DNA from 4 places in the Cryobacterium zhongshanensis genome. Region 2 is predicted to be linked to each of the others. Evidence: predicted binding sites of a transcription regulator. Region 2 holds the regulator's gene; each other region holds the start of a gene.
The links. Region 2 encodes LexA, which represses DNA repair genes until DNA is damaged. Its sites were predicted from a motif close to TCGAACANNTGTTCGA; they were not measured.
Positions count from the first base shown of each region.

Region 1: a site for LexA is predicted at 3,772-3,787, ahead of MQH31_RS06040 (HNH endonuclease signature motif containing protein). Genes of this name have one in related genera too.
Region 3: a site for LexA is predicted at 2,870-2,885, ahead of MQH31_RS07515 (HNH endonuclease signature motif containing protein). Genes of this name have one in related genera too.
Region 4: a site for LexA is predicted at 3,395-3,410, ahead of uvrA (excinuclease ABC subunit UvrA). Genes of this name have one in related genera too.

Region 1 is NZ_JALGAR010000001.1:1,342,055-1,349,745, forward strand. Features, by position in the region: gene gatA (Asp-tRNA(Asn)/Glu-tRNA(Gln) amidotransferase subunit GatA) at 1-501, shown strand, start outside; gene gatB (Asp-tRNA(Asn)/Glu-tRNA(Gln) amidotransferase subunit GatB) at 501-2,006, shown strand; gene MQH31_RS06030 (hypothetical protein) at 2,006-2,314, shown strand; gene MQH31_RS06035 (VIT1/CCC1 transporter family protein) at 2,320-3,471, shown strand; gene MQH31_RS06040 (HNH endonuclease signature motif containing protein) at 3,807-5,504, shown strand; gene MQH31_RS06045 (ABC transporter ATP-binding protein) at 5,672-6,730, shown strand; gene MQH31_RS06050 (ABC transporter substrate-binding protein) at 6,758-7,691, shown strand, end outside.
Region 2 is NZ_JALGAR010000010.1:32,265-39,955, reverse strand. Features, by position in the region: gene MQH31_RS20130 (methylenetetrahydrofolate reductase) at 1-164, shown strand, start outside; gene metE (5-methyltetrahydropteroyltriglutamate--homocysteine S-methyltransferase) at 368-2,707, shown strand; gene lexA (transcriptional repressor LexA) at 2,894-3,517, opposite strand; gene MQH31_RS20115 (LysM peptidoglycan-binding domain-containing protein) at 3,922-4,284, shown strand; gene MQH31_RS20110 (histidinol-phosphate transaminase) at 4,424-5,512, shown strand; gene hisB (imidazoleglycerol-phosphate dehydratase HisB) at 5,538-6,176, shown strand; gene hisH (imidazole glycerol phosphate synthase subunit HisH) at 6,173-6,805, shown strand; gene priA (bifunctional 1-(5-phosphoribosyl)-5-((5-phosphoribosylamino)methylideneamino)imidazole-4-carboxamide isomerase/phosphoribosylanthranilate isomerase PriA) at 6,869-7,609, shown strand; gene MQH31_RS20090 (SseB family protein) at 7,593-7,691, shown strand, end outside.
Region 3 is NZ_JALGAR010000001.1:1,652,035-1,659,725, reverse strand. Features, by position in the region: gene MQH31_RS07525 (glucose-1-phosphate adenylyltransferase) at 1-446, shown strand, start outside; gene serB (phosphoserine phosphatase SerB) at 443-1,090, shown strand; gene MQH31_RS07515 (HNH endonuclease signature motif containing protein) at 1,126-2,850, opposite strand; gene fabG (3-oxoacyl-ACP reductase FabG) at 3,151-3,861, opposite strand; gene MQH31_RS07505 (DUF3099 domain-containing protein) at 3,996-4,403, shown strand; gene MQH31_RS07500 (hypothetical protein) at 4,400-4,660, shown strand; gene MQH31_RS07495 (SURF1 family cytochrome oxidase biogenesis protein) at 4,657-5,499, shown strand; gene MQH31_RS07490 (ABC-F family ATP-binding cassette domain-containing protein) at 5,581-7,179, opposite strand; gene MQH31_RS07485 (TetR/AcrR family transcriptional regulator) at 7,272-7,691, opposite strand, start outside.
Region 4 is NZ_JALGAR010000001.1:1,620,802-1,628,492, reverse strand. Features, by position in the region: gene uvrC (excinuclease ABC subunit UvrC) at 1-377, opposite strand, end outside; gene uvrA (excinuclease ABC subunit UvrA) at 472-3,339, opposite strand; gene uvrB (excinuclease ABC subunit UvrB) at 3,454-5,514, opposite strand; gene MQH31_RS07360 (hypothetical protein) at 6,017-6,742, shown strand; gene MQH31_RS07355 (hypothetical protein) at 6,746-7,456, opposite strand; gene MQH31_RS07350 (vWA domain-containing protein) at 7,453-7,691, opposite strand, start outside.

The DNA.
Region 1 (7,691 bases), on a different contig from region 2:
CGGGTCATGGCCGCGACCCGCGACGCCGGGTTCGGCCCGGAGGTCAAGCGCCGGATCATCCTCGGCACCTACGCCCTGAGTGCCGGATACTACGACGCCTACTACGGCAGCGCCCAGAAGGTGCGCACCCTGATCCAGCGCGACTTCGACGCGGCATTCGAGAAGGTCGACGTCCTGTTGTCCCCGAGCGCGCCGACCACGGCGTTCAAGTTCGGCGAGAAGATGGACGACCCGATGGCGATGTACCTCAACGACGTCACCACGATCCCGGCGAACCTCGCCGGTATCCCCGGAATGAGCCTGCCGATGGGCCTCGCGCCGGAGGACGGCCTGCCCGTCGGGCTGCAGGTGATGGCGCCCGCCAAGCAGGACGCCCGCCTGTACACCTTCGGTGCCGCCGTCGAGCAGTTGCTCGAAGCGCACTGGGGACACACCCTGCTCAGCCTTGCGCCGAAACTGGCGCCCACCGAAATGTTCGCGAGCGAAGGGGGAGCCGTCTGATGAAGAAGGCTGAACTGATGGATTACGACAAGGCCCTCGAACTGTTCGAGCCGGTGCTCGGCTTTGAGGTGCACGTCGAACTGAACACCAAGACCAAGATGTTCTGCGGCTGCGCGAACGAATTCGGCCAGGGTGCCAACACGAACACCTGCCCGACCTGCCTCGGGCTTCCCGGCGGGCTCCCGCAGGTGAACGCGAAGGCGATCGAGTCGAGCATCCGCCTCGGGCTCGCCCTCGGCTGCGAGATCGCCGAATACTCGCGCTTCGCGCGCAAGAACTACTTCTACCCCGACACTGCGAAGAACTTCCAGACCTCGCAGTACGACGAGCCGATCGCGTTCAACGGGCAGCTCACGATCGAACTCGAGAGCGGCCGCCAGGTCACGATCGACATCGAACGCGCGCACATGGAAGACGACGCGGGCAAGCTCACCCACGTCGGCGGCGCGACCGGCCGCATCCAGGGCGCCGACTACTCGCTCGTGGACTACAACCGCGGCGGCGTGCCGCTCGTCGAGATCGTCACGCAGATGATCGAGGGCGGCGAGGCGGACTCTCCCGAGATCGGACGCACCTATGTGGCCGCGATCCGCGAGATCGTCAAGGCGCTCGGGGTGTCCAACGCCCGGATGGAAGAGGGCAACGTGCGCTGCGACGCGAACGTGTCCCTGCGCCCGCGCGGCTCCGGCAAGCTCGGCACCCGCACGGAGACCAAGAACGTCAACTCGCTCCGCAGCGTCGAACGTGCCGTCCGCTACGAGATCCAGCGCCAGGCCGCGCTCCTCGCCGCCGGTGGAACCATCACCCAGGAAACGCGCCACTGGCACGAGGACACCGGAATCACGTCCGCAGGCCGGCCCAAGTCCGACGCCGACGACTACCGCTACTTCCCCGAGCCGGACCTCGTCCCCGTCGCGCCCTCCCGCGCCTGGGTCGAAGAACTCCGCGCGACCCTGCCGGAGCCGCCCGCGGCACGGCGTAAGCGCCTCCAGGCCGACTGGGGCTTCGCGAACCTGGAGTTCCAGGACGTCGTCAACTCCGATTTGCTCGACGCGGTCGAGGCCACCGTCGCGGCCGGGGCATCCGCCCAGTCTGCCCGCAAGTGGTGGACCGGCGAGGTCGCCCGGCTCGCGAACGTCGCCGGCGTCTCCGCTGACTCGCTCGTCGAGCCGATGCAGCTCGCCGCGCTCATCGAACTCGTCACCGCGGGAACGCTGACCGACCGCCTGGCCCGCCAGGTGCTCGAGGGCGTCATCGCCGGCGAAGGCACCCCGCTCGAGGTCGTCGAGATCCGCGGTCTCGCAGTCGTTTCCGACGACGGCCCGCTCATCGAGGCCATCGACCTCGCCCTCGCCTCCCAGCCCGACGTCCTCGCGAAGATCCGCGACGGCAAGGTCCAGGCGGCCGGCGCCGTGATCGGCGCCGTCATGAAGGCCATGCGCGGGCAGGCGGATGCCGCACGGGTACGGGAACTCGTCCTCGAAAGGGCAGGAACGGCCGAGTAATGGCTCTCTGGAAGCGACGCGAGCCCGCAGCGGACGGGGCTGCGAGCCGCGCCGTTTTCGGCGTGGGGATGCAGGTCCTGGTGCGGCTCGATCGGAGCCGCTACCCGGAGTCGATGGTGGAAGACCCCATCGGCGTCATCGTCGGAGCGGGGGACTCCGACGGCGCTGCACTGTACGCGCCGGTCTCCGGCCGGGAGGCGATCTGGACCGTGCAATTCGACGAGCCCTTCTTCGGGCTCGACGGCTCCGGACCGCACCTGTCTGCCCGGGTCGCCCAGGCCTCCCTCGAACCGGCCCCGGAAGCGTGATGGCGATGAGCGCAGCCCAGGAACTCCCGGAGTCCCCGCGCACGGAAAGCCCCGCGACCCCGGCCGACATCCGTCGCTGGCGCCAGTACCTCGCCGACGAACGCGCGGAGGCCGCGGTGTACCGCGACCTGGCCTCCCGACGCGTCGGTGAGGAGCGCGAGATTCTGCTCGCCCTCGCCGAGGCGGAAGCCCGCCACGAGGCGCATTGGCGTGACCTGCTGGGCGATCAGGCCGGACCGCCTAAGCGCGGTGCGGTGCGCACCCGGTTCCTCGGTTTCCTCGCGAGGCGCTTCGGTTCCGTCTTCGTGCTCGCGCTCGCCCAGCGGGCGGAAGCACGCTCGCCATACGACTCCGACGTCGACGCGACGAAGACGATGGCGGCCGACGAACGCATCCACGAGGAGGTCGTCCGCGGGCTCGCCGCTCGGGGGCGCCAGCGCCTCGCCGGATCCTTCCGTGCCGCCGTCTTCGGCATCAACGACGGCCTCGTCTCCAACCTCGCTCTCGTGCTCGGCATCGGCGCGACCGGTGTTCCCGCCGCGACCATCCTGTTCACGGGCATTGCCGGCCTGCTCGCCGGCGCCCTGTCGATGGGTGCGGGGGAGTACGTCTCGGTGCGGTCGCAGCGTGAGCTGCTCGAGGCATCCACCCCCCAGGCAACCGCGCGCACGGTGCTCTCGCACCTCGACCTCGCCGCCAACGAGCTCACCCTCGTCTACCGGGCGCAGGGAATGGCGGCCGAGGAAGCCGAAGCGCATGCCCACGAAGTGCTGCGCACGCTGACCATGGCCACCGGACCGGTTTCGGTTGCCGCCCCCGTCCCCGGCTCCGATTCTCCCCACGGGGCGCTCGACCCCGCGACCGATGAGCACGAGGCGATCGGCACCGGCTGGGGCGCCGCCACCTCGAGCTTCTGCTTCTTCGCTTCCGGGGCCATCCTTCCCGTTCTGCCGTACCTGTTCGGCCTCGAGGGCCTCACGGCGATCGTGGTCGCGTCCGTGCTCGTCGGACTCGCCCTCCTCGCGACCGGTGCGATCGTCGGACTGCTCTCCGGCGGGCCGCCGCTCCGTCGTGCGCTCCGCCAGCTGCTGATTGGCTTCGCGGCCGCCGGCGTCACTTACGTGCTCGGGCTGCTCTTCGGCACCTCGCTCGGGTAGTCCCTTCGGGAACGATTCGCGAGCGTGAGGTCGGGCGTCGCGCCCCGCCGAGTCGTGAACGGCCCATCCATGTCGGACGGGGTTTCTCCGCGCCGCCGCGGATCGGCGTCCCCCTGCCACTGGTATCCCCCGGGGTCGAATTCAGGAGACGCGTGGGGTTGGGTGGAATCGGCCGCACTGGTCCGCGGGCCGCTGTTGCTCGCCCGGGCGCATCTCCTGAATTCGGCACCACGAGTGCGGACACACTCGCTGTCAGGTATGAATCTCGAGATGAGATGCCCGAAATAAAGTGAGCAAGCCTCGCAATAGTGTTCGATTCGGGGTAGAATCGGGGTATGGCAGGAGCTTCGGATCCACAGTCACACACCCCGCAGACACCCGGTTCCGGGTCCGCGGGGGATCAGCCCACCACGGTGGGCCTCGCCTCCACCGAGTCGTCGGCTGAGTCGTCGGTCGAGTCGGCTCATCCGGTTGCGATTGCTGAGGGTTTCGAGGGTGCGGAGGGGCTGGCCGGGGCTATTCCCTCGGTGCATGCGGATGCTGTCGCCCGACTCCTCGAGGCCCAGGTGGCTCTCGTGGAGGCCCTGGCGGCGATCCCGGTCGGGCTGCTCAGCGATGCGGAAGCGGTGACGGCGCTCAGCACGGTCGAGGCGATCGGGCGGACGGTGGATGCGGCGCGGGTGAATACGGCGACGGATGTGGATCGGCGAGCGCGGGTGCTCGGCCGGGAGGGTTTGGCGTGGCGGATGGGCTGTAAGGGCCCCTGGGACGTGCTGACCCGGGTGACCCGGGTGTCGGCCCGGGAGGTCAAGCGGAGGACGAAGCTCGGGGACGCGGTGTTGCCGCGGCCGTGCGGGGGGAGCAGCTGGTTGCCGCCGTTGTTCCCGACCGTTGGGGCCGCGCTGACGGCGGGGGAGATCGGGGTGGAGACGGCGGAGCTGATCGTGGCGGGGCTGCAGACGATCAGTCACCGGGTGGCGCCGGATGACCTGCTGACGGCGGAACGGGCTCTGGTCGCCACGGCGGCCGGCCTGATCACCCCGGAAACCGAGAACCTCGCCGGCGCCGGGGTCCCCGCGGCCGCGGATCTGATCCGGGGCATGGTGCTCCAGTGGCAGGCCGCCCTGGACCCCGACGGGGTCCTGCCGCAGGAGGACGTGTTCGAGGCGAAGTCGAACAGCGGCTTCGGCCAGTTGAAGAATGGGTTGTATCCGGTGAAGGGTGGGGTGACGCCGGAACTGTTCGGGATGATGAACACCCTCTTCGACGCGTTCCTGAGCTTCCACGCGCGGCCCGCGTTTCCCACCGAGGAGGAACAGGCGCTGATGGATTCGGGGCAGATGATTCCCGGCGCCGAAACCGCAGGCACCGGAGCCGACACCGGCCCCGAGCTCGACGTGATCGAAGCCGAGCTGCGGGAACGCCGCCAGGACACCCGCACGAGCGGGGAGAAGCGCGCGGACATCCTCCGGGCCCTGTTCGAACACGCCGCCCGCGATGAGGGCACGCCCAGCATGGGCGGGTCGGCACCGACGGTGATGGTGCACGTGAACGCGGCCGACCTCGCGAGCGGGGTCGGGGTGGGGTGGATCGACGGGGTCGAAGCGCCCGTGTCGCTGAAGACGGTGCACCAGCGGATCTGTGACGGCGGCTTCCAGGGGGTGTTGTTCGGGGAGAACAACCAGGTCCTCAAACTGGGTCCGGAGCGGCGGTATTTCAACCGGGCGCAGCGGCGGGCGATCACCGCCCGGGACGGCGGGTGCATCATCCCCGGCTGTAAAGCCCCGGCGCACTGGGCCGAGGTGCACCATGTGAAGCCCTGGGCGAAAGACGGACCCACGAATGTCGACAACGGGGTCCTCCTGTGCTGGTTCCATCACCACACCATCGATACCTCGGGGTGGGAGATCCGCATGGTGAAAGGATCACCACAAGTGCGGGCCCCGGGGCTGATCGACCCGCAACGGCTCTGGCGGCCACCGAACCGGCACCGCGCCCACCAAGTCCTCACCGGACCACCCAACCGCGACTGACCAGGCCGACTGACCCGGGTGAACGGGGGCCGCGCCGGACGCGAGCCGTCGCTATAGGGTGTCGTTCTCAGAGGCGTTCGGTCATCGTGACCTGACCGCAACATATGCAACCGGATTTCAGACATCCGTTTCCATATGATTTAGCCGAGGGTGACAAAGGAGGCTCCGTGTCCGTAGACCGACCGGCCATCAGCCTGCGGGGGCTGACCAAGTCCTTCGGAGTGGGGAATGCCGTCGACGGGGTCGATCTCGACATCGTCGAGGGCGAATTCTTCTCGATGCTCGGTCCGTCCGGCTCCGGAAAGACAACCGTGCTCCGGCTGATCGCCGGCTTCGAGCAGCCCACCAGCGGAACGGTGTCGCTCCTGGGGGAGGACGTCACCGACCGCGCCCCCTTCGACCGCGACGTCAACACCGTGTTCCAGGACTATGCGCTCTTCCCACACATGACGGTGCTCGACAACGTCGCTTACGGGCTGCGCGTGCGCGGTGTCGGCAAGCGCGAACGCCAGGAGCGGGCCAGGGCGGCCCTCGACACCGTGCGTCTCGGCGGTTTCGGCGACCGGAAGCCCGGGCAGCTCTCCGGGGGTCAACGCCAGCGCGTCGCCCTGGCCAGGGCGACGGTCGTGCAGCCGAAGGTGTTACTCCTCGACGAGCCGCTCGGCGCCCTCGACCTCAAGCTCCGTGAACAGATGCAGGTCGAGCTGAAAGAACTCCAGCGCGCACTCGGCATCACCTTCATCTTCGTCACCCACGACCAGGAGGAGGCGCTCACCCTGAGCGACCGGATCGCCGTCTTCAACGAGGGCCGGATCGAACAGCTCGGGACCCCCGCAGAGATCTACGATCGTCCCGTCTCGCCGTTCGTGGCCGCCTTCGTGGGCACGTCGAACGTGTTCAGCGATGAACTGTCCCGTCGGGTGCTCGGTCGCGGAGGCATCCACTCGGTTCGGCCGGAGAAGATGACGGCCGCGAAGCTGGACGCCCCGGTCAGCGGCGACCGCTCGGCGACAGGCGTGCTCGCCGAGGTGATCTACCTGGGCAGCAGCACGCGGATCATCGTCGACCTCGACGCCGGGATGCGCGTCGTCATCCAGGAGCAGAACGACGCACGTCGGGTCGGAGACGAAGAACGCGGCGCCCGCGTGCGCGTGGCCTGGTCAGACAGGGACACGGTCACGATCGTCGCCGACCGGCACGCCGAATCCCTGGACCCGGCACCGTAACCCGCTCACCCAAGAATGGAGACCGCTATGAACCGCCATACGCCCCACCGTAACTCCAGACTGACAGCCCTGACGGGGCTCGCCATCGCCTCGATCGCACTCCTCACCGCGTGCGGGACGACGACGTCCGGTTCGACCAAGCCCACGGCATCCGCGCCGACCGCTCTCGGCGCGAACGAAGGTGCCGTCTCGATCCTCGCGTGGCCCGGCTACGTCGAGGATGGCAGCAACGATCCGACCGTGGACTGGGTCAGCGCCTTCCAGGACGAGACCGGCTGCAAGGTCACGAGCAAGACCTACGGCACCTCCGACGAGGCCTTCAATCTCATGAAGACCGGTGACTACGACGTCGTCGCCGCGTCGGGTGACGCTTCCCTGCGCCTGGTCGCCGCCGGGGACGTCGCCCCGGTGAACACCGGTCTGATCCCGAACTACGCCGGAATCTACGACTTCCTCAAGCTGCAGGCGTGGAACAGCGTCGACGGCGTCTCCTACGGCATTCCGCACGGCTACGGCGCCAACCTATTGATGTACAAAACGGATGTCGTCACACCCGCCCCGACGTCGTGGGACGTCGTGTTCGACAAGTCCTCCGCCTACAAGGGCAAGGTCACCGCATACGACTCCCCGATCTACATTGCGGACGCTGCCATGTACCTGATGAAGCACCAGCCCGATCTGGGCATCAAGAACCCGTACGCCCTCGACGAGAAGCAGCTCGCGGCGGCCGTCGACCTGCTCAAGCAGCAGCGTCCGAACATCGGGGAGTACTGGTCCGACTACCTCAAGTCGGTGCAGTCCTTCGAGACCGGCGACACGGTCGTCGGTACCACCTGGCAGGTGATCCGCAACTCGCTCGCTGCCGGAACCCCCGCCGAGGTCACTGTGCCGTCGGAGGGCGTGACCGGTTGGTCGGACACCTGGATGATCGCCTCGAAGGCCGCGCACCCCAACTGCGCGT
Region 2 (7,691 bases):
TCGCCGGGGGAGCGCCCGGGCTGCACCTCTACGCCTTCAACCAGCACGAGACCGTTCTCGAGGTGCTCGACGGCTGCGGCCTGCTCGGCGCGACGGCGCCGGTTCGGGACACTCCTGCTCAGCCTCAGGCTCCGGCCCCGACGGCACTGCCCACGATCGTGTAGAGCGACGGCGGATGCTCCTTCCCGCCTCCGCAGCTCTCCCGTCCACCCGAACGCAGCGCCTGCGCCACGGGTTTCCGTCGCGCCCGAAATCGGGCCGACGCACCACCGCCCGACCCGAAGCCCCTACCCCCCCCCTCAAGCCCCGATCATCCGATGATCCGCCCATCCGAACCGCACAGCACCCTCACCGCAAAGGACACGCCATGACCAGCACCTCCCCGTTCCCCGCAGGCACGATCCTCGGCTACCCGCGCATCGGCCCGCGCCGTGAGCTCAAGAAGGCCGTCGAAGCGTTCTGGGCCGGCACCACAACCGCCGCAGAGCTCGAAGCCACCGCGGCCGGACTGCGCCAGGCCACCCGCGACCGCCTCGCCGCCCTCGGTCTCGGGCGCACAGACTCGGCCATCCCCGAGTCGTTCTCCTTCTACGACCAGATGCTCGACGCGCTCTGCACGGTCGGCGCCGTACCGGCCCGCTTCGCCGGGCTCCTCGACGCCGACGGACGCATCGACCTCGCCGGATACTTCACCCTCGCTCGCGGCGAAGGGGAGAGCCTCCCGCTCGAGATGACCAAGTGGTTCGACTCGAACTACCACTACCTCGTGCCGGAGATCGGACCGGAAACGGAGTTCTCCCTGTCGAGCGACCGGATCGTGCGCGAATTCGAGGAAGCGCGCGCGGCCGGCTTCCTGACCCGACCCGTCATCGTCGGCCCGGTGACGTTCCTGCTGCTCAGCAAGCCGAGCGACGAAGCCCCCGCGGGCTTCGAGCCCCTCGACCGGCTCGACGACCTCATTCCGGTCTACGCGACGCTGCTGCAGCGCCTCGCGGACGCCGGCGCCGACTGGGTGCAGCTCGACGAACCGGGCCTCGTCAGCGAGAGCGTCCCTGTGCCCCGCGCCGAGGCTCTCACCGCAGTGCAGTGGGCGTACGGGACCCTCGGCCACCTCGCCCAGCGCCCGGCGATCTTCGTCGCCGCTCCCTACGGCAGCCTCGACGACGCCCTGCCCGTGCTCGCCGCCGCACCGATCGAAGCCATCGGCCTCGACCTCGTCCGCGGCGCCCTGCCCGCGGCCGTCCCCGGCCTCGAGGGGAAGACGCTCGTCGCCGGTGTCATCGACGGGCACAACATCTGGCGCGGCGACCTGGCGGATGCCTTCGCCCACCTCGACGAGGTCAGCGTCCTGTCACCGCGGGTCGCCGTCTCGACCTCGACGAGCCTGCAGCACGTCCCGCACACGGTCACCGACGAGTCCGCGCTCGGTGCAGACCTCGTGAGCTGGCTCGCCTTCGCCGACGAGAAGGTCGGCCAGGTCGCGACCCTGGCCCGCGGCCTGGCCGACGGCCGGGAGGCCATCGACGCCGAGCTCGACGCCGCGACCAGAGCCCTCGCCGCCCGCCGCATCGCCCCCGGAGTGCGCGACGGTGCCGTCAGGGCCCGCGCCGCAGCGCTCACCGCCGACGACTTCACCCGCGGGGAGTACGCCGACCGCCTCGCCGCCCAGGAGACCGCCCTCGCGCTGCCCTTCCTGCCGACGACGACGATCGGCTCCTTCCCGCAGACCGGGGAGATCCGCCGCGCCCGCGCCCGTTTCCTCACGGGAGTGCTCGACGCAGACGAGTACCGCGACCTGATGCGCGCGGAGATCGCCCGGGTCGTCGACCTCCAGGAGGAGATCGGCCTCGACGTGCTCGTGCACGGCGAACCCGAGCGCAACGACATGGTGCAGTACTTCGCCGAGAACCTCGACGGCTTCGCGGTCACCGAGAACGGCTGGGTCCAGTCCTACGGCAGCCGGTGCACGCGACCGTCCATCCTGTGGGGCGATGTCTCGCGCCCGAAGCCGATCACCGTCGAGTGGTCGACCTACACGCAGGGCCTCACCGCGAAGCCGGTCAAGGGCATGCTGACCGGACCGGTCACCATCCTCGCCTGGTCCTTCGTGCGGGACGACCAGCCCCTCGGCGAGACCGCCCGTCAGGTCGCCCTCGCCCTCCGCGACGAGATCGCCGACCTCGAGGCCGCCGGAATCGGCATCGTCCAGGTCGACGAACCCGCCCTGCGCGAACTGCTCCCGCTCAAGAAGGCCGGGCACGCCGACTACCTGGACTGGTCCGTCGGTTCGTTCCGGCTCGCGACGGCGGGGGTGCTGGATGCCACCCAGATCCACACCCACCTCTGCTACTCCGAGTTCGGCGTCGTGATCGACGCCATCCGCAACCTCGACGCCGACGTGACGAGCATCGAGGCGGCCCGCTCCCGGATGGAGGTCGTCGCGGACATCCAGGCCAACGGTTTCGACCACGGCATCGGGCCGGGCGTCTACGACATCCACTCGCCGCGGGTGCCGAGCGTCGCCGAACTCACGGAGCTGCTCGACCGTGCCGTTGCGGCCATCCCGGTCGGGCAGGTCTGGGTGAACCCGGACTGCGGGCTCAAGACCCGCGGTTACGCCGAGACGGTCGAGTCCCTGACCAACATGATCGAGGCGACCCGGATCGTGCGTGCGCGCCTCGCCGAGCGGGTGCCCGCCCGCGCCTGAGCTGTCCCGGGGGCGAGCCCGTGCCGCGCAAGACGCGCCAGTTCCGCTGCTTCGCGCCAGGTCCGGTTCTCTGCGCTCCAGTTTCGCCGCTTCGCGCCAGGCATGCCTGGCGCGAAGCGGCGCAAATGGCGCGCCTACTGAGAGCGAGCGCTGGAGCGCGGGCGCCGGGCTGCCGGGAGCGCCGGACTAAAGGGAACGCAGAACGGCGACGATCTTGCCGAGGATCTCGGCGTGGTCGCCCAGGATCGGCTCGAAGTTGGTGTTCCTCGGCAGCAGCCAGGTGTGGCCGTCACGCTGCCGGAACACCTTCACCGTCGCCTCGCCGTCGAGCATCGCGGCGACGATCTCGCCGTTCTCCGCGGTCTTCTGCTGGCGGACGACGACCCAGTCGCCGTCCATGATCGCGGCGTCGATCATCGACTCGCCGACGACCTTGAGCATGAACAGTTCGCCCTTGCCCACGAGCTGGCGCGGGAGCGGGAAGATCTCGTCGACCTGCTGGTCGGCCATGATCGGCACACCGGCGGCGATCCGTCCGACGAGCGGCACCATCGCCGCGTCGCCGACCGGGGTGCCCTGCTGGAAGTTCTCCGCGGCTCCCGCCGCGGTGTCCTCCGGCGACTGCGGCAACTCGATCAGGACCTCGAGCGCCCGTGGCCGGTTCGGGTCCCGGCGCAGGTAACCGCTGAGCTGGAGCTGGTTGAGCTGGTGGGTGACACTCGAGAGCGACGACAGACCGACGGCGTCACCGATCTCGCGCATGCTCGGCGGATAGCCCCTCTGCCCGACGGAGCGCTGGATCACGTCCATGATCGCGCGCTGCTTGTCGCTGAGGCTCTTCCTCCGTCGCGTGCCGCCTCGTTCAGGGGATCCGCCGCTGAACTGGGTCACGCTGTCCGGGGTCACGCTGTCCTGGGTCACGATGTCGCTCCTGTCGGTGGCGGTGGGCGGGTGGTGGTCGGTCGCCGCGGCGGATGCCGTGAGGCGACCGTATCCGAATGTCAGTGGTCGCTGGTTGAGTTCAGACCAGTCAATCGAAACTGTAACCAGCGTGGGGCGAAAGAGAGACATTCATTCGAGTGTGTCGTGTACTTCACCCCAATAATAACCGGAGAAAGTCTTGATTGTTCGAACAATCGAATATATATTCGGAACATAGCTTCGTATCCGGCTCTCCCGGCCGAGAGCCGGATACGAATACACAGGAGGCAGACATGAGCACAACAATCGAGCTGGTCCCGGGGGCGCACACCCGGCTGCGCATCACGCGGCGCGGTCGTGCCGTGCTGACCGCCGCCGCCGCCGTTCCCCTCGTCGTGGGCGCCCTCGCGCTCGCACTCAACGGCGGCCTCGCCGCCGCAGACGGCAGCACGCTGAGCGGCAGCGGCGCGAGCGACAGCGCAACGACGTTCGACTACGTCACGATCCAGTCGGGCCAGTCCTTGTGGCAGCTCGCCGAGCACATCGCGCCCTCCGCCGACCCGCGCGAGGTCATCGCCGACATCGTCAACCTGAACCAGCTGCCCTCCGAGAGCGTGCAGCCCGGCCAGCGCCTGGCCCTTCCCGCCGAATACTGAGCCCGCCGATTACTGAGCCGGCTGAACACCGAGCAGGCTGAACGCCGAGTCGGCTGATTACTGAGCGGGCTGAATGCACGGGGAGCCGAGCACGGGGCCGGCTGAATACTGAACCATCGTCAACATGCCCACCGGTATTATGGGGGGAGTGACCAGTCTCAACGACCTGCCCCTCCGCGACAACCTGCGCGGGCTCACTCCCTACGGGGCGCCCCAGCTGCACGTGCCGGTCGCTCTCAATGTGAATGAGAACACCCACGGCATCCCCGAGGACGTGGCCGTCGACATCGCGGCCGCACTGGCCGCCGCGATCCGGGGGATCAACCGGTACCCGGACCGGGAATTCACCGAACTGCGCGAGGCGATGGCCCGCTACCTGGGACACGGTCTCACCCGCCAGAACATCTGGGCCGCCAACGGCTCCAATGAGGTTCTCCAGCAGGTGCTCCAGGCCTTCGGCGGTCCGGGACGCACCCTGCTTGGTTTCGCCCCCACCTATTCGATGTACCCGCTGCTCGCCTCGGGCACCGGGACGCGCTGGATCGCCGGTGACCGCGACGCCGACTTCGAACTCACCCCGAGGCGCGCCGTCGAGTGGGTCAATCGCGTCAATCCCGACCTCGTCTTCCTGTGCTCCCCGAACAACCCGACCGGCACCCCGCTCTCGCTCGATGTGATCGCCGCCGTCTATGACGCCTGCGACGGGATCGTGGTGGTCGACGAGGCCTACGCCGAATTCGCCCCGGTGGGGACGGCATCCGCTCTCACCCTGCTGCCCGGGCGGGAGCGCCTGCTGGTCTCCCGCACGATGAGCAAGGCCTTCGCGTTCGCCGGCGCCCGGGTGGGCTACCTCGCGGCCGACCCTGCCGTGACGGATGCGCTCCGGCTCGTGCGCCTGCCGTACCACCTCTCCGCGCTGACCCAGGCGGCGGCCGTTGCCGCATTCGCGCACACGCCCGAAATGCTGCGCATGGTCGACGACATCCGCGGCCAGCGCGACCGTCTCGTCACCGAACTGCGCCGGCTCGGATACCAGCCCCTCCGCAGCGGCAGCAACTTCGTGCTCTTCGGCGGTGTCTCCGACCCGCGCGGCACGTTCGAGGCGCTGCTTGCCGAGGGCATCCTCGTGCGCGACGTCGGGATCCCCGGCCACCTGCGAGTCACCGCCGGCACCGAGCGCGAGACGACTGTCTTCCTCGACGCCCTCGAGGCACTGGGCCACGCGTAACCGTCCGGGCCAATAAACTAGCCGCATGAGCTCACAGTCACCGGCCGCACAGTCATCGACCGCACAGGCCCGCATCGCACACCTGCGGCGGGAGACCAGCGAGTCGAGCATCGACCTGACGATCAACCTCGACGGCACCGGCGTGTCCGACATCCACACCTCGGTACCGTTCTACGACCACCTGCTCACCGCGTTCGCCAAGCACTCCCTGACCGACCTCACCGTGCGGGCCTCGGGAGACATCGAGATCGATGTGCACCACACCGTCGAAGACGTCGGCATCGTGCTCGGCCTCGCCATCCGGCAGGCGCTCGGAGACAAGTCCGGCATCTCCCGCTACGGCGACGCCCTCGTGCCGCTCGACGAGGCCCTCGCCCAGGCCGTCGTCGACATCTCGGGACGCCCGTACCTCGTGCACACCGGGGAGCCGGCCGGGTTCGAGTTCCACCTGATCGGCGGTCACTTTACCGGCTCGATGGTGCGCCACGTCTTCGAGGCGATCGCGTTCAACGCCGCCCTCACCGTGCACGTCACAGTGCTCGGAGGCCGCGACCCGCACCACATCGCCGAGGCCGAGTTCAAGGCCTTCGCCCGCGCGTTCCGCCAGGCCAAGGCCTACGACCCGCTCGTCTCCGGCGTGCCGTCGACCAAGGGCGCCCTGTGACGAGCGTCGTCGTCTTCGACTACGGCACGGGCAACGTGCACTCGGCCGTCAAGGCGCTCGAACTCGCCGGGGCCGACGTGACCCTGACGAGCGACCGCCGTACCGCCCTCGAGGCGTCCGGTCTCGTCGTACCCGGCGTCGGGGCCTTCAGCGCCGTGATGGGCGCCCTCACCGCCGTGCGCGGAGACGAGATCGTCGACCGCCGCATCGCCGGGGGACGCCCGGTGCTCGGCATCTGCGTGGGCATGCAGGTTCTGTTCGAGCACGGCGTCGAACGCGGCTCCGACACCGAGGGACTCGGCGAATGGCCGGGCACCGTCACCCAGCTGCCCGCGAAGATCCTGCCGCACATGGGCTGGAACACCGTTACCCCCGACCCGGACTCGCGCCTCTTCGCCGGCATCGAGGACGAGCGGTTCTACTTCGTGCATTCCTTCGCCGCCCAGGAGTGGACGCTCGAGGTCACGCCGCCGTTCCCACGCCCCCGGCTGACCTGGGCGGAACACGGCGGACCGTTCCTCGCCGCTGTCGAGAACGGACCGCTGTCCGCGACCCAGTTCCACCCGGAGAAATCCGGTGAGGCCGGCATCCGCCTGCTGAAGAACTGGATCGGCACCCTGCGGGACTGACCGTCCCCGTTCGCTTCTGTTCGGCGGCCCGGCCGCACCACCATCACTGATCTGAGGACTACCGTGACTGAAACCACCACCCGCCTCGTCCTGCTCCCGGCCGTCGACGTCGCAGACGGCAAGGCCGTGCGTCTCACCCAGGGTGAGGCCGGCACCGAGACCAACTACGGAGACCCCGTCGACGCCGCCCTCGACTGGGCGCGCCAGGGCGCCGAGTGGCTCCACCTCGTCGACCTCGACGCCGCCTTCGGGCGCGGCACCAACACCGAGGTGATCAGCCGGGTCATCCGCGAGGTCACCGGAGTCAAGATCGAACTGTCCGGCGGTATCCGTGACGATGCTTCCCTGCAGGCGGCGCTCGGCGCGGGTGTCAGCCGGATCAACCTCGGCACCGCAGCCCTGGAGAACCCGGACTGGGCCGCGCGCGCTATCTCCGAGCACGGTGACCAGGTCGCCGTCGGCCTCGACGTGCGCGGCACGACCCTCGCCGCCCGCGGCTGGACGAAGGAGGGCGGCGATCTCTGGGAGGTGCTCGCCCGCCTCGAAGAGGCCGGCTGTTCCCGCTACGTGGTGACCGACGTCACCAAGGACGGCACCCTGCAGGGTCCGAACCTCGACCTGCTCCGTCAGGTGCTCGAGCACACCGACCGGCCCGTCGTCGCCTCCGGCGGCATCTCGAGCCTGGCCGATCTCGTCGCCCTGCGCGAACTGGTCCCGCTCGGACTCGAAGGAGCGATCGTGGGCAAGGCGCTCTACGCCGGCGCCTTCACCCTCGGTGAGGCCCTGGATGTCGCCGGCCGTTAATCTCGGATCGACCGGCCTGCCCCGGGGCCCGGAGGGACCGGGCGGCCACGGCGTGCCCGCCGACTCCGCCGGGCAGCCCTGG
Region 3 (7,691 bases), on a different contig from region 2:
CCATCGACTCCTTCTTCGAGGCGCACCAGGACCTGATCAGCGCGCTCCCGGTCTTCAACCTCTACAACCAGAAGTGGCCGATCTTCAGCCAGCAGCTCAACTCGCCGCCGGCCAAGTTCGTCAGGGACGGCCGCGGCTCGCTCGGCACAATGATCGACTCGATCGTGTCTCTCGGCTGTGTCATCTCGGGAGCCCACATCGAGCGCAGCGTGCTCGGACCGTGGGTGTCCATTGATTCCGGGGCCCACATCGCGGACTCGATCCTCTTCGACCGGGTGCAGATCCTGCCCGGCGCGACCGTACGTCGGGCCATCCTCGACAAGAACGTCGTCGTCGCAGCGGGCGCCTCCGTCGGCGTCGACAGGGACCGTGACCTCGCGCGCGGCTTCAGCGTCACCGAGTCCGGCATCACCGTGGTCGGCAAGGGCGTGCACGTACACCCGTGACCCGTCCCACTCGTTTCCTGGTCGTCCTCGATTCCGATTCCACCCTGATTGAAAACGAAGTGATCGAGCTCCTGGCGGATGCCGCCGGGTCGCTCGAACTCGTCGCCGCGGTGACCGATCAGGCCATGCGCGGTGAGATCGACTTCGCCCAGAGTCTCCGTGCCCGGGTGAAGACGCTCGCCGGGCTGCCGGAGAGCGTCTTCGCCGACGTCGGTCTCCTGGTGCGCCCGACTCCGGGAGTCCACGAGCTCATCGCGGGCCTGCACGCTCATGGCAGTCGGATCGGTGTCGTCTCCGGAGGGTTCCACGAAGTACTCGACCCGCTCGCGGAGAGCCTCGGAATCGACCACTGGCGGGCCAACCGGCTCGAGGTCGCCGATGGCCACCTCACCGGCAACCTCGTCGGGCCAATCATCGACGCGACCGCGAAGGCCGACACGCTTCAGGAGTGGGCGGCCGAACTCGGCGTCGGGCTCCCCCGGACCGTTGCCGTCGGCGACGGTGCGAACGACCTGAAGATGATGCACGTCGCGGGCCTCGGCATCGCGTTCAACGCGAAGCCCCTCGTGCGGGCCCAAGCGGATGTCGCGATCGACATCTGCGATCTCAGCCAGGTCCTGCCACTCCTCGGCCTCCGCGGCTAGCGCTTCCACTGTCGGAGCGCCGTGTGCGGCGCACTTCAGTCGCGGTTGGGTGGTCCGGTCAGGACCTGATGGGCGCGGTGCCGGTTCGGTGGCCGCCAGAGCCGTTGCGGATCGATCAACCCCGGAGCCCGCACCTGCGGTGACCCCTTCACCATGCGGATCTCCCACCCGGAGGTATCGATGGTGTGGTGATGGAACCAGCACAGGAGGACCCCGTTGTCGACGTTCGTGGGGCCGTCTTTCGCCCAGGGCTTCACATGGTGGACCTCGGCCCAGTGCGCCGGGGCCTTGCAGCCGGGGATGATGCACCCGCCGTCCCGGGCGGTGATCGCCCGGCGCTGCGCCCGGTTGAAGTAGCGCCGTTCCGGACCCAGTTTGAGGACCTGGTTGTTCTCGCCAAACAACACCCCCTGGAAACCGCCGTCACAGATCCGCTGGTGCACCGTCTTCAGCGACACCGGCGCTTCGACCCCGTCGATCCACCCGACCCCGACCCCGGAGGCGAGGTCGTCGGCATTCACGTGCACCATCACCGTGGGAGCGGACCCGCCCATCGACGGCGTGTCCTGGTCGCGGGCGGCGTGTTCGATCAACGCCCGGAGGATGTCCGCGCGCTTCTCCCCGCTGGTGCGGGTGTCCTGGCGGCGTTCCCGCAGTTCCGCTTCGATCACGTCCAGCTCCGGGCCCGTGCCGGCGCCACTGTCGGCGTTGCCTGCGGTTTCGGCGCCGGGGATCATCTGCCCCGAATCCATCAGCGCCTGTTCCTCCTCGGTGGGGAACGCGGGCCGGGCGTGGAAGCTCAGGAACGCGTCGAAGAGGGTGTTCATCATCCCGAAGAGTTCGGGCGTCACCCCGCCCTTCAGCGGGTAGAGGCCGTTCTTGAGTTGGCCGAAGCCGATGTTCGACTTCGCCTCGAACACATCCTCCTGCGGCAGGACGCCGTCGGGGTCGAGGACGGCCTGCCACTGGAGAACCATCCCCCGGATCAGATCCGCAGCCGCCGGCACCCCCGCGCCGGCGAGGATCTCAGTCTCCGGGGTGATCCACCCGGCCGCCGTGGCGACCAGGGCACGCTCGGCAACCTCCACCTCGGCCGGGACGGCCCGGTGACTGACCAACCCGAGCCCCGTCGTGATCAACTCGGCCGCCTCGACCCCGATGTCCCCCGCGGTCAGAGCGGCCCCGACGACCGGGAAGAGCGGCGGCAACACCGTCAGCCCTGCCCGGCGGGGCAACACCGCGTCGCCGAGTTTCGTGCGGCGCTTCACTTCCCGGGCCGAGACCCGGGTCACTCGGGTGAGTACGTCCCAGGGTCCGCGGCAGCCCATCTTCCACGCCAGACCGTCCCGGCCGAGCACCCGCGCCCGCCGATCCACATCGGTGGCCGTGTTCACCCGGGCCGCATCCACCGTCCGGCCAATCGCTTCTACTTCTTTCAGCGCCGTGACCGCTTCCGCATCGTTGAGCAGTCCGACCGGGATCGCCGCCAAGGCCTCTGCGAGGGCCGTCTTAATCTCGGCGAGCCGGGCGACAGCATCCGCATGCATCGACGGAACCGCCCCGGCCAGCACCTCCACACCCTCGAAACCCTCAGCAATCGCGACCGGATGGGCTGACTCGACCGACGACTCCGCGGATGCGACCGACGACTCAGCCGACGACTCGGTGGATGCGCGGCCCACCGTGGTGGGCTGGTCTCCCGCGGCTCCGGAACCGGGTGTCTGCGGGGTGTGTGACTGTGGATCCGAAGCTCCTGCCATACCCCGATTCTACCCCGAATCGAACACTAATGCGAGGCTTGCTCACCTTATTTTTGGGCTTCTCATCTCGAGATTCATACCTGACAGCGAGTGTGTACGCGATCGTGGTGCCGAATTCAGGAGATGCGCCCGGGCGAGCGATACCGGCCCGCGGACCAGTGCGGCCGATCCCATCCGTTGGCAGGGATCTCCTGAATTCGACACCAGAACTGCCCTAGTCTCCTGGGGCTACTGCATGACCCGGGTCTCGCACCGGTTCGCGCCGGGCTCCACGTCCCGGTGGGCGTGTCGCTGACCTGGTCAGTGACCCATGCCGAGGCCGCCGTCGACCGGGATCACCGCGCCGGAGATATAACCGGCGTCGTCGCCCGCGAGCCAGGTGACGACCTTCGCGACCTCGGCGGCGGATGCGAAGCGTCCGGCCGGGATGTTCTTCTTGTATTCGGCCTGGACGGCGTCGGAAAGCTCTGCGGTCATCTCGGTCTCGATGAAGCCGGGTGCGACGACGTTCGCGGTGATGCCCCGGGCGCCGAGTTCGCGCGTGACCGAGCGGGCGAGCCCGACCAGCCCGCTCTTGGAGGCGGAGTAGTTGACCTGCCCCGCAGAACCGTAGAGGCCGACCACGCTCGAGATGAGCACGATCCGGCCGAACCTGGCCTTGAGCATGCCCTTGGACGCACGCTTGACGACGCGGAAGGCGCCGCTCAGGTTCGTGTCGATCACGGACGTGAAGTCGTCCTCTGTCATCCGCATCAGAAGAGTGTCCTTCGTGATGCCGGCGTTGGCCACGACGACCTCGACCGGTCCGAGGGCCGCCTCGATCTCGATGAACGCGGCATCGATCGATGCGGCATCCGTGACGTCGGCGCGCACCGTGAGGGTGCCGTCGGGGCCTGAGCCCGAGCGGGCCGTGACCGCGACGCGGTGGCCCTGGCGTACGAATTCTTCGGCGATGGCGAAGCCGATCCCACGGTTGCCCCCGGTCACGAGAACGGTCCTGACGGAGGGCATACGGTTCCAATCTATTCCCAGCGAACGACCAGCCGTACGCACGTATATTCCAGTTTACGGTGTCATCCCACAGACCGGGCGGGACGTAGGCTTGTCAGGCATAACCTCCACCGGTTGACCGAAGCGATGAGAGTATGAAACAGCAGTCGATCACGTCCCTGCCTCCGTCTCCGGAGGACGAGCGACGAGCCCGGATGATCAGATACTCGGTCACCATGGGCATCCGGATGGTGTGCATCGTCCTGATGCTCTTCGTGCACGGCTGGTGGCTTCTGGTCTGCGCCGCCGGAGCGATCCTGCTCCCGTATTTCGCGGTCATCGTCGCGAACGTCCATGGAAGCGGCGCGGGAACCACCGTCGTCCGCCCGGGAGCCGTTCAGCTGTACCGCGGCCAATCCTCGAGCCAGTCCTCGAGCCAGTCCTCAGGCCAGTCCTCGACCGCGCCGGATTCCTCATCGTTCCCCCAGTCGCCGCCCGAGCAGGCCTCTGAGCGACCGGATTCCACTCGCGACGCATCCCGCGACCCCGGCGCCGACTCATGATCGGTTTCGACGACGACCTCGACACACCCCGGTGTTCGCGGGCCGGCTGCCGGGAGGACGCCCAGTGGCGCATCGACTGGCGCAACCCCCGCATCCATGCCGCAGACCGGGTCAAGACCTGGCTCGCCTGCACCGAGCACGTCGACTACCTGCGTGAATTCCTGGCCGCCCGGGACTTTCCGGTGGCCGTCATCGCCCTCGACGCCGCACCGGGCACGGCCCAGGCCCAGGCACCCGTCGGGACGAACCCGTCGTGATCGGCTGGAAGTTCGCGTTCAGCCGCCGGTGGGCCGGCTACCTCGTGCTCACCATCATCTTCGGCGCCGCCTGCGCGGGTCTCGGCATGTGGCAGTTCGCCAGGCGCAACGAGGCCCTCGTCGAAATCAACAAGGTCGACGCGAACTACGACCACACGCCGGTGAGCCTGACGGAAGCCCTGCCCACCCTCGACTCCTTCGCCGAGTCACAGAAGTGGCTCCCGGTGACGATGACCGGAACGTACCTCATCGCGGACGAGCTGATCGTGCGGAACCGCCCGATGAATGTCCACCCCGGCTTCGAGGTGCTGACACCGCTGCTCCTCGCCGACGGCACCGTCTTCGTCGTCGATCGCGGCTGGGTCCCCACCGGTGAGACAGCGGATGCCCCCGGCCCGGTTCCCGCCGCACCGTCCGGTGAAGTCACCGTCATCGCCAGGCTCAAGGCCGGAGAGCCGACCCTTCCCGGGCGCACGGCGAGCGGAAACCAGATCGCGACGATCCATCTCGCCGACGTCGCAGAACGGGTCGGCGCACCCACATATACCGGTGCGTACGGCCTGATGGCCTCCGAGGACCCGGCGCCCGCCACCCGCCCCGCCGGCGTGACCAGGCCGGTCGCTGACGAGGGCTCGCACCTGTCCTACGCATTCCAGTGGATGCTGTTCGCCCTGCTCGGCTTCATCGGGCTCGGCTGGGCGGTCCGTCAGGAATTCCGCAATCTCAACGCGGACGATCCCGAGGAGCGCACCCGCGCGGAGGAACGCGCCCGCCGGATCGCCGCAAGGCCGCGCACGGACGCCGAGGTCGAAGACGACCTGATCGACAGCACGCACTGACGGACGCACTAACGGACGCACTGCCGGACGCACTGACGGACGCGCTTGCCGAAAGCGCGGACCGACCGGTGGCGGCGCTGGCTAGGCCAGCATGATCAGGTCGAGGTAGTCCTTGTTCCAGTGGTCCTCTGTGCCCTCGGGCATGATCAGCACCCGTTCCGGGTTGAGCGCCTCGACGGCGCCCTCGTCGTGGCTGACCAGGACGACGGCACCCTCGTAGTGCGCGAGGGCGTCGAGGATCTCGTCGCGGCTCGCAGGGTCGAGGTTGTTTGTGGGCTCGTCCAGGAGCAGAACGTTGGCGCCGGACACGACGATCATCGCGAGGGCGAGCCTGGTCTTCTCACCACCGGAGAGGACCCCGGCCGGCTTGTCGGAGTCGTCACCGGTGAAGAGGAACGAGCCGAGAACCCGGCGGGCCTCCATCTCGGTGATGTTCGGCGAGGAGGACACCATGTTCTGCAACACGCTGCGCTTGACGTCGATGGTCTCGTGTTCCTGCGCGTAATAGCCGATGCGGAGACCGTGGCCGGGCACGATGGTGCCGGTGTCCGGCTTGTCGACGCCCGCGAGCATCCGCAGCAGCGTGGTCTTGCCGGCACCGTTGAGGCCGAGGATGACGACCTTCGACCCACGGTCGATCGCGAGGTCGACCGCCGCGAAGATCTCGAGCGAACCGTAGCTCTTGGACAGGTCGTTCGCCATCAGCGGGGTGCGACCGCACGGGGCAGGCACGGGGAAGCGCAGCTTGGCCACGCGGTCGACGGCGCGCACGGCGTCGAGCCCGGAGAGCAGCTTCTCCGCCCGGGCCACCATCTGGTGGGCCGCAGCGGCCTTGCTCGCCTTGGCGCCGAACTTGGCGGCCTGCAGCTGCAGGGTGGATGCCTTCTTCTCGGCGTTGGCACGTTCCTTCTTGCGACGGTCGGCGTCCGCGAGGCGCTGGCGCTGGTAGTTCTTCCAGTTCATGTTGTAGATGTCGATGACCATGCGGTTCGCATCGAGGTAGAACACCCGGTTGACGGTCTCGCCGACGAGTTCGATGTCGTGGGAGATGATAATGACGCCGCCGCGGTAGTTCTTGACGAACTCGCGGAGCCAGACGACGGAATCGGCGTCGAGGTGGTTGGTCGGTTCGTCGAGGATCATCGTCTCCGCCGCGGAGAACAGGATGCGGGCGAGCTCGATGCGGCGACGCTGTCCGCCGGAAAGGGTCTGCAGCTCCTGGTCGAGGATGCGGTCCGGCAGGTTCAGGTTGCTCGCGATCGAGGCTGCCTCCGCCTCCGCCGCGTAGCCGCCGAGGGCGTTGAACTGGTCGGTCAGGTTGCCGTAGACCTTCATGGCCTTCGCGGCGACCTTGGGGTCGTCGCTGCCCATGTCGAGGCCGGCCTGGTAGAGGCCGAGAGAGATCGTTCCGAGGCCACGGGCGTCGAGGATGCGGGTGCGCGCGAGCATGGTCGGCTCACCGGAGCGCGGGTCCTGGGGCAGGTAGCCGATCTGGCCGGAGCGGTCGATCTGGCCGTGGGTCGGCATCGTCTCCCCCGCGAGCGTCTTCGTGAGGGTCGTCTTTCCGGCACCGTTGCGGCCGACGAGGCCGATCTTGTCGCCGGCGGAGACGCGGAAACTGACGTCTTCCATGAGCACGCGCGCCCCGACTCTGATTTCGAGGTTTTGCACACTGAGCACAGCAATTGTCCGTTCGGAAGGTTCGTGGGAGGGGTACGGCCCGACCGGGCCAGCTATCTAGTATATTCTCGCGCGGCGGCGGGACGGGACGCTCAGAAAAGTGCGGCCCGAAGCGTGTTCCCGAGCCACTCTCGGTAGGCCCCGAGCGACCAGTCCAGGTCGAGGACCAGCGAGCGGTAGACCTGCGGGTGGGCGAGCGCCCAGATCGCGGCCGCCGCTTCGTGGTCGCTCAGGCCGCTCCGCAGCGCATTCCGGTCGCGCAGGGCGGTCGCCGTCTCGCTGAAGTTGTGCAGCAGCCGTGCCGAATCGCGCACCTCGAGCCTCGCGACATCGGCGTCGATCCCCGCGGCCTGCCCGACCACCCGCCGCAGGGCCGCGGTGCGCACGTTCGTCTCGACGCACCAGTCGACCAGCAGGCGGATGATGTCGGTCGCCGAGCGGGGCCCGCCCGGCACCCGCTGCGCGGACCTCGGGTTCTCGCGAGCGGGCACGGCCTCGCTCACCGGTTCCGT
Region 4 (7,691 bases), on a different contig from region 2:
CGGATGCCGGTGGTGCGGGTGACGAGAGCGCGCGGCGCCTCGTCTGCGAGCGTCACGGCGAGGTAGGGGTAGGACTTGTCGTCCTTGAACTGCACGTTGAACGGCGGGTCGAACTCGTTGATCCAGGTCCACTCGAGCTGAAGGGCCTCGACCTCGGTGCCGACAGTGGTCCACTCGACGGATGCCGCGGTCGTGACCATGCGCCGGGTGCGCTCGTGCAGGCTGCTGAGCGGCGCGAAATAGTTGCTGAGGCGCGCGCGCAGGTTCTTGGCCTTGCCGACGTACAGCACCCGCCCTGTCTCGTCGCGAAAGCGGTACACGCCAGGAACGGTGGGGATCTCCCCCGCCTTGGGTCGATAGCTCAACGCGTCCGACATGAACTCTCCTGGTACTTCCCCGTGTCACTTCCCCGTGCCGTGCAGAAACCTGCCTGACAGCCTCCGGCCGGACAGAATCCGGCCGAAGAGAATTTTACCGCCCCGCCAGGATCTCCTTGAGGAAGGTGCCCGTGTGGCTCTTCTTCACGGTCGCGATGTGCTCCGGCGTTCCGGTCGCGAGCACCTTGCCACCGCCGGACCCGCCCTCCGGCCCGAGGTCGATCACCCAGTCCGCGGACTTGATCACGTCGAGGTTGTGCTCGATCACGATCACGGTGTTGCCCTTGTCGACAAGACTGTTGAGCACGAGGAGGAGCTTGCGCACGTCCTCGAAGTGCAGCCCGGTCGTGGGTTCGTCGAGCACGTAGACGCTGCGGCCGTTCGAGCGCCGCTGGAGTTCGGTGGCGAGCTTGACGCGCTGCGCCTCGCCTCCGGAGAGGGTCGTCGCGCTCTGGCCGAGGCGCACATACCCGAGTCCGACCTCGACGAGGGTCTTCAGGAAGCGGTGGATCGCGGAGATCGGTTCGAAGAACTCGGCGGCCTCGCTGATCGGCATGTCGAGGACTTCGGCGATGTTCTTGCCCTTGTAGTGCACCGTGAGGGTGTCGCGGTTGTACCGCGCGCCCCCGCAGACCTCGCACGCGACGTACACGTCCGGCAGGAAGTTCATCTCGATCTTGATCGTGCCGTCTCCGGAGCACGCCTCGCAGCGGCCTCCCTTGACGTTGAAGCTGAACCGGCCGGGGAGGTAGCCGCGCGCCTTCGCCTCGATCGTCTCCGAGAACAGGGTACGGATCTTGTCGAACACGCCCGTGTACGTCGCCGGGTTGGAGCGCGGGGTGCGCCCGATCGGGGCCTGGTCGACGTGGATGACCTTGTCGAGCTGGTCGAGGCCGGTGACCCTGGTGTGCTTGCCGGGGAGCTTGCGGGCGCCGTTCAGCCGGTTGGCGAGCACCCGGTAGAGGATGTCGTTGACGAGGGAGGACTTGCCGGACCCGCTCACCCCGGTGACGGCGGTGAAGGTGCCGAGCGGGAAGGTGACGGAGACCTTCTTGAGGTTGTTCGCCTCCGCGCCGATCACGCTGATCTGGCGGTCCGGATCGATCGGACGGCGGGTCTCGGGGGTCTCGATCGACTTGCGGCCGGCGAGGTAGTCTCCCGTGAGCGACTCGCGGTTCTCCAGCAGGCTCGCGTAGGAGCCGGAGTGCACGACGTGGCCGCCGTTGACGCCGGCGCCCGGGCCGATGTCGACGATCCAGTCGGCCATCTTGATGGTGTCCTCGTCGTGTTCGACGACGATGAGGGTGTTGCCGAGGTCGCGCAGCGCGACGAGGGTCTCGATCAGGCGGCGATTGTCGCGCTGGTGCAGGCCGATGCTCGGTTCGTCGAGCACGTAGAGCACCCCGGTCAGTCCCGACCCGATCTGGGTGGCCAGGCGGATGCGCTGGGCCTCTCCGCCGGACAGGCTCGCGGCGGCACGCGCGAGGTTCAGGTAGTTGAGCCCGACCCGGATGAGGAAGTCCAGGCGCGCCTTGATCTCGCGGAGGACCTGGGCGGCGATCATGGCCTCGCGGTCGGTCAGTTCGAGCAGATCCATGAAGGACCGGGCGTCGGAGAGGCTCAGGTTGCAGACATCCGCGATGCTCGAGCCGTGGATCAGCACGGCGAGGACCTCGGGCTTGAGCCGGGTTCCCGAGCAGACCGGGCAGTCGATCTCGCGGAGGTACTCGCCCCAGCGGGCACGCTGGGTGTCGGACTCCGCCTGCAGGTACTGGCGTTCGATGTAGGGCACGACGCCTTCGAAGCCGGAGGTGTAGCTCATCTCGCGGCCGTAGCGGTTCTTCCACTTCACCTTGACCTCGAAGTTGTCCCCGCGGAGAACGGCGTTCTGGACGTCGAGACTGAGGTCGCCCCAGGGGGTGTCGAGGGAGAAGTCGAGGTCGTGGGCGAGGCCGTCGAGCAGCTTCTCGTAGTACTGGAAGAGGCCCTTGCCCTGGGTGGTCCAGGGCAGGACGACACCCTCCGCGATGCTCAGCTCAGGGTCACCGAGGAGGAGATCCTGGTCGACGGACATGCTGGTGCCGAGGCCGGAGCACTCGGGGCAAGCGCCGAACGGCGCGTTGAACGAGAAGGTGCGCGGCTCGATCTCGGTGAGCTGAACGGGGTGGTTGTTCGGGCAGGAGAGCTTCTCGGAGTAGCTCTGCCACGCCGCGTCGCCCTCCCCGTCGACGTAGTTGATCTGGACGATGCCGTCGGTGAGCTTGAGGGCGGTCTCGAGGGAGTCGGTCAGGCGGCTGAGGAGCTCCGGCGCCGCGACGAGGCGGTCGACGACCACGGAGATGTCGTGCTTGATCTGCTTCTTGAGCGTCGGCGGTTCGCTGAGCTGGATCTGGGTGCCGTCGACCATGGCACGGGAGTATCCCCCGGCGGCGAGCTCCTTGAACAGGTCGACGAACTCGCCCTTCTTCTGGGAGACGACCGGGCTGAGGATCTGGTACCGGGTGCCCTGGGGAAGCTCCATCAGCTGGTCGGCGATCTGCTGCACGGTCTGGGCCTGGATGACCTCGCCGCAGACCGCGCAGTGCGGCACCCCGATGCGAGCCCAGAGCAGGCGCATGTAGTCGTAGACCTCGGTGATGGTGCCGACCGTGGACCGCGGGTTGCGGTTGGTGGACTTCTGGTCGATCGACACCGCGGGGCTGAGCCCCTCGATGAAGTCGACGTCCGGCCGGTCGACCTGGCCGAGGAACTGGCGCGCGTACGCCGAGAGCGACTCGACGTAGCGGCGCTGGCCTTCGGCGAAGATGGTGTCGAACGCGAGCGAGGACTTCCCCGAGCCGGACAGCCCCGTGAAGACGACCAGGGAATCCCGGGGGATCTCCAAATCGACGTTGTGCAGGTTGTGCACGCGCGCACCGCGGACACTGAGCTTGGACCCGGACGTTACCTTGGAAATTGACACCGTTCGAGTCTATTGAGTGCCACCGACACACTCGTGCCCCCGAGGCACGCCCTGAGCGAACACACGTTCGAATTCCGGAGCAGATGGGGTCGCGGGTGCACGAGATGTGCCCGGCTAGATGTGCCCGGCCTTCTCCATCTGGCGGAGTTCGCGCTTGAGCTCGGAGACCTCGTCCCGGAGCCTGGCCGCGAGTTCGAACTTGAGCTCACCGGCGGCCTCGAGCATCTGCCCGCTGAGGTCGGCGATGATCGATTCGAGGTCGTTGGCGCCGTTCGCGGCGATGCCGGTGCGGAGCGGGGTCGCCGCGACCTTACGCCGGGCGTCGCGCCCGGAGAGGAGCTCCGCGGTGTCCGCCTGCTCGCGCGCGAGGATGTCGGTGATGTCGGCGATCCGTTTGCGGAGCGGGGTGGGGTCGATGCCGTGCAGGGTGTTGTATGCCACCTGCTTCTCGCGGCGGCGGTCGGTCTCGTCGATCGCGCGTTCCATCGAGGCGGTCACCCGGTCGGCGTACATGTGCACCTCGCCCGAGACGTTCCGGGCGGCACGGCCGATGGTCTGGATGAGGGACGTCGCGGAGCGCAGGAACCCCTCCTTGTCCGCGTCGAGGATCGCGACGAGCGACACCTCCGGCAGGTCGAGCCCTTCCCGCAGGAGGTTGATTCCGACGAGGACGTCGTAGACACCCGCGCGGAGCTCGGTGAGGAGCTCGACCCGCCGCAGGGTGTCGACGTCGGAGTGCAGGTAGCGCACCCGCACGCCGGCCTCGGTGAGGAAGTCGGTCAGTTCCTCCGCCATTTTCTTGGTGAGGGTCGTGACGAGCACCCGCTCGTTGAGCTCGACGCGCTTGTGGATCTCTTCGAGGAGGTCGTCGATCTGCCCCTTGGAGGGCTTGACGATGATCTGCGGGTCGATGAGCCCGGTCGGGCGGATGATCTGTTCGACGATGCCGTCGGCGATGCCCATCTCGTATTTTCCGGGCGTTGCGGACAGGTAGACCGTCTGGCCGACCCGGTCCTTGAACTCGTTGAACTTGAGCGGGCGGTTGTCGAGCGCGCTCGGAAGCCGGAAGCCGTGCTCGACGAGGGTGCGCTTGCGCGAGGAGTCGCCCTCGTACATCGCCCCGATCTGGGGGACGGTGACGTGGGACTCGTCGATGACCATCAGGAAGTCATCGGGGAAGTAGTCGAGGAGACAGTGCGGGGCCTCCCCCGGCGACCGCTGGTCGATGTGCCGGGAATAGTTTTCAATGCCCGAGCAGAAGCCGATCTGCTCCATCATCTCGAGGTCGAAGGTCGTCCGCATCCGCAGCCGCTGAGCCTCGAGCAGTTTGCCCTCCCGTTCGAGCTGGCCGAGCCGTTCGGCGAGTTCTTCCTGGATGGTGACGATGGCCCGTTGCATGGTCTCGGTGCTCGCGACGTAGTGCGAGCCGGGGAAGACGGACACGGATTCGAGCTTGCGGACGATGTCGCCGGTGAGCGGGTGCAGGCTGTACAGCGCCTCGATCTCGTCGCCGAACATCTCGATCCGGATCGCGAGTTCCTCGTACATGGGGATGATCTCGATCGTGTCCCCGCGCACCCGGAAGTGACCCCGGGAGAAGTCGACGTCGTTGCGCTGGTACTGCATCGCCACGAACTTCCGGATCAGCCAGTCGCGGTCGACCTTCTGCCCGATCTGGAGCGCGATCATCGCCTCCATGTAGCCTTCCGGCGTGCCGAGTCCGTAGATGCAGGACACCGTGGAGACGACGACGACATCGCGCCGACTCAGGAGGGAGTTCGTGGTGGAGTGCCTGAGCCGCTCGACCTCGGCGTTGATCGAGGAGTCCTTCTCGATGAAGGTGTCCGTCTGCGGGACGTAGGCCTCCGGCTGGTAGTAGTCGTAGTAGGAGACGAAGTACTCGATGGCGTTGTTCGGCATCAGCTCGCGGAACTCGTTCACGAGTTGCGCGGCGAGGGTCTTGTTGTGCGCGAGCACCAGTGTCGGGCGCTGCACCTGTTCGATCAGCCAGGCGGTCGTCGCCGACTTGCCGGTTCCGGTGGCGCCCAGGAGGACGATGTCGGTTTCGCCGGCGTTGATGCGCTCGGCGAGTTCTTTGATCGCGGTCGGCTGGTCGCCGCTCGGCGTGTATTCGCTCACGACCTCAAAGGGATGTACGGATCGCGTGGGTTCCATCCCTCCAGTCTAGATTCGACCACCGACACTCTCGGTGCCGGGGCAAACCGGCCTCACCTGCGGAACAACAGTGCTTTACTGAAGCGTGAACGACGACACGATTCTCCTGCCACCCGTTGAGCGCGACGACCCTCCCGAGACGGAGGGACGTAAGGGGCGACGCGGGGGGACGCGGACACCCCGTTCCGGTGTGCAGGCATCCCAAACGGCACCAGGAACCGCCTCTCAGATCACTCCTCCTGGCCGCAGGACCGGCCGCCGTATCCGTCGTGTCTTACTCGCACTCTGCCTGATCGTCGCCTTTGCGGTCGTCTGGATCGGCGTCCGCGGTGGCCTTGCCGTCGCGGCCTCCGCAGACGGAGCCGGAGCCGCGACGCGCCTTGCGACGTCACTTACCAACCACGATGCCGCCGGAGCCCGGACTGAAGCGATTCAGGTACAGCACAAAGCGGCCGAAGTCGTCGACCTGACCGGGGACCCTGTCTGGAGAGCCGTTGAGTTTGTGCCGTGGCTTGGAGGCAACCTGACGACGCTCCGAGAGGGTGTCGTCGCCCTCAACACCGTCGCGACCGACGGGATCGGGCCGCTCATGGACCTCTCGGCGGCGGTGGACCTGGGTGCGTTCCGCCAGGCCAGCCGAGCGGAACGCCTCGCCGCACTCACCCGAGCAATCGCACCCCTGCAGAACGTCAACACGGTCCTGGCGTCAGCGTCGAACGGGATCACCGAGGTCGACACTGAAGGAAATATCGGCCCCGTCTCTGACGGCTTCACCCTGGTCCGGGATTCCCTCGATCGCTTCGCGCGGGCCTCCTCGGGTCTGAGTGGGATCGCGGTCATGGTCCCTTCCCTGAACGGGGCGGAGCCGAGCGGTCCCTGGACCGTGGTCATAACAAGCACGCGCGAGGGTGGCAGAACCGAAACCGTGGCCTACTTGCATGCCACGACGACAGGCGGCCGTTTCGCTGTGACGGATGTCACGGACGGGACAACGGGAGCGGCCCCGGACGCTGCGGCGCCGCAGACGATCACGGTAGACGTTGCGACCCTGCAGTTGTTGACCCAGTTGCAGGGATCGGTCACCGTTACGGGCGTCGGCCCGATTGCGGCCGACCAGGTCGACGACTTTGCCATGACCGGCGCGTACGCACAGGCCCCTAACCCTGCGGACGCTCAAAAGTCGATCGGCGCATTCGCATCCATCGTGGTAACACGCTTGCTCAATTAGGCGTCACCACGGTTTGCTGACCGAGTTTTCGGCTGGAGTCCCCTGCGACTGACCGTCACTGTATTGGCGAGCCTGCCCCCGGTCCATTAGTGAGGAGACGTCCGAAAGCTCTGTCGAGCTCGCAGCATCCTGCGGTGCCGGGCCGGTTGATTCGCCCTGACCGTCCGTGCCATCGCCTGACGAGGCCGCCGAAGCCGCGACAGCGGCGGCCGCAGCAGCAGCCTGACTTCCCTCTGCGCCGACTCGTCCGTTGACCTCAGCGAGCGGCCCGGTACGACAGGCGATCGGCGCTGCTGCGACGACGGCCTGTGCCTCGGTCAGATCAGTCGCCGCCCCCACGGAATCGGACGCGGCCGTTGCATTGGCACCGAGTGCCTCAATCACGAGGGTGAGGTTGAGCCGAATGACGCATTCGTCCGCTGCATTCGTCTTCTCGAGGGCCGTTGACAGCTCGCTCCGGGCTCCACTGAGGTCGCCTTGAGCAGCGAGGGCCGTGCCGAGATTGAACGGTGCACGATGCGCTTCGATGAGATTCACCGGTTGCAGAAGACCGGAGTATGTCTCGGTGCCTGCAAAATCGCCCAGGGTCCACGAGGTGCCAGCGAGTCCAGCAAAGATGAACATGGTCGCGAGCTTCACCCACACGAGCACGAAGAGCACTGTCGCGACGACTCGAAATGTCAGGGTGATTGGTCGTATGTTCTGCTCTGTCATGATCGAAATCTCCCGGGTCCGCTGACCATAAGCGCACTGATCAGGACACCGCATTCGACCGCGAGCAGGCCCACGAGTCCGATGGACGGAATCCAGTAGAACTCGGTGAATCCGGTTCGGGACAGCTCCCCATCGCCTGACACTGTCGTTCCATGAATCTCACCGGCCTCGATGTCCGCGCCGTTGTCCCTGATGTCGAGCGGCACGCCGAGACCGGTAGCGATGGTGCCCAGAT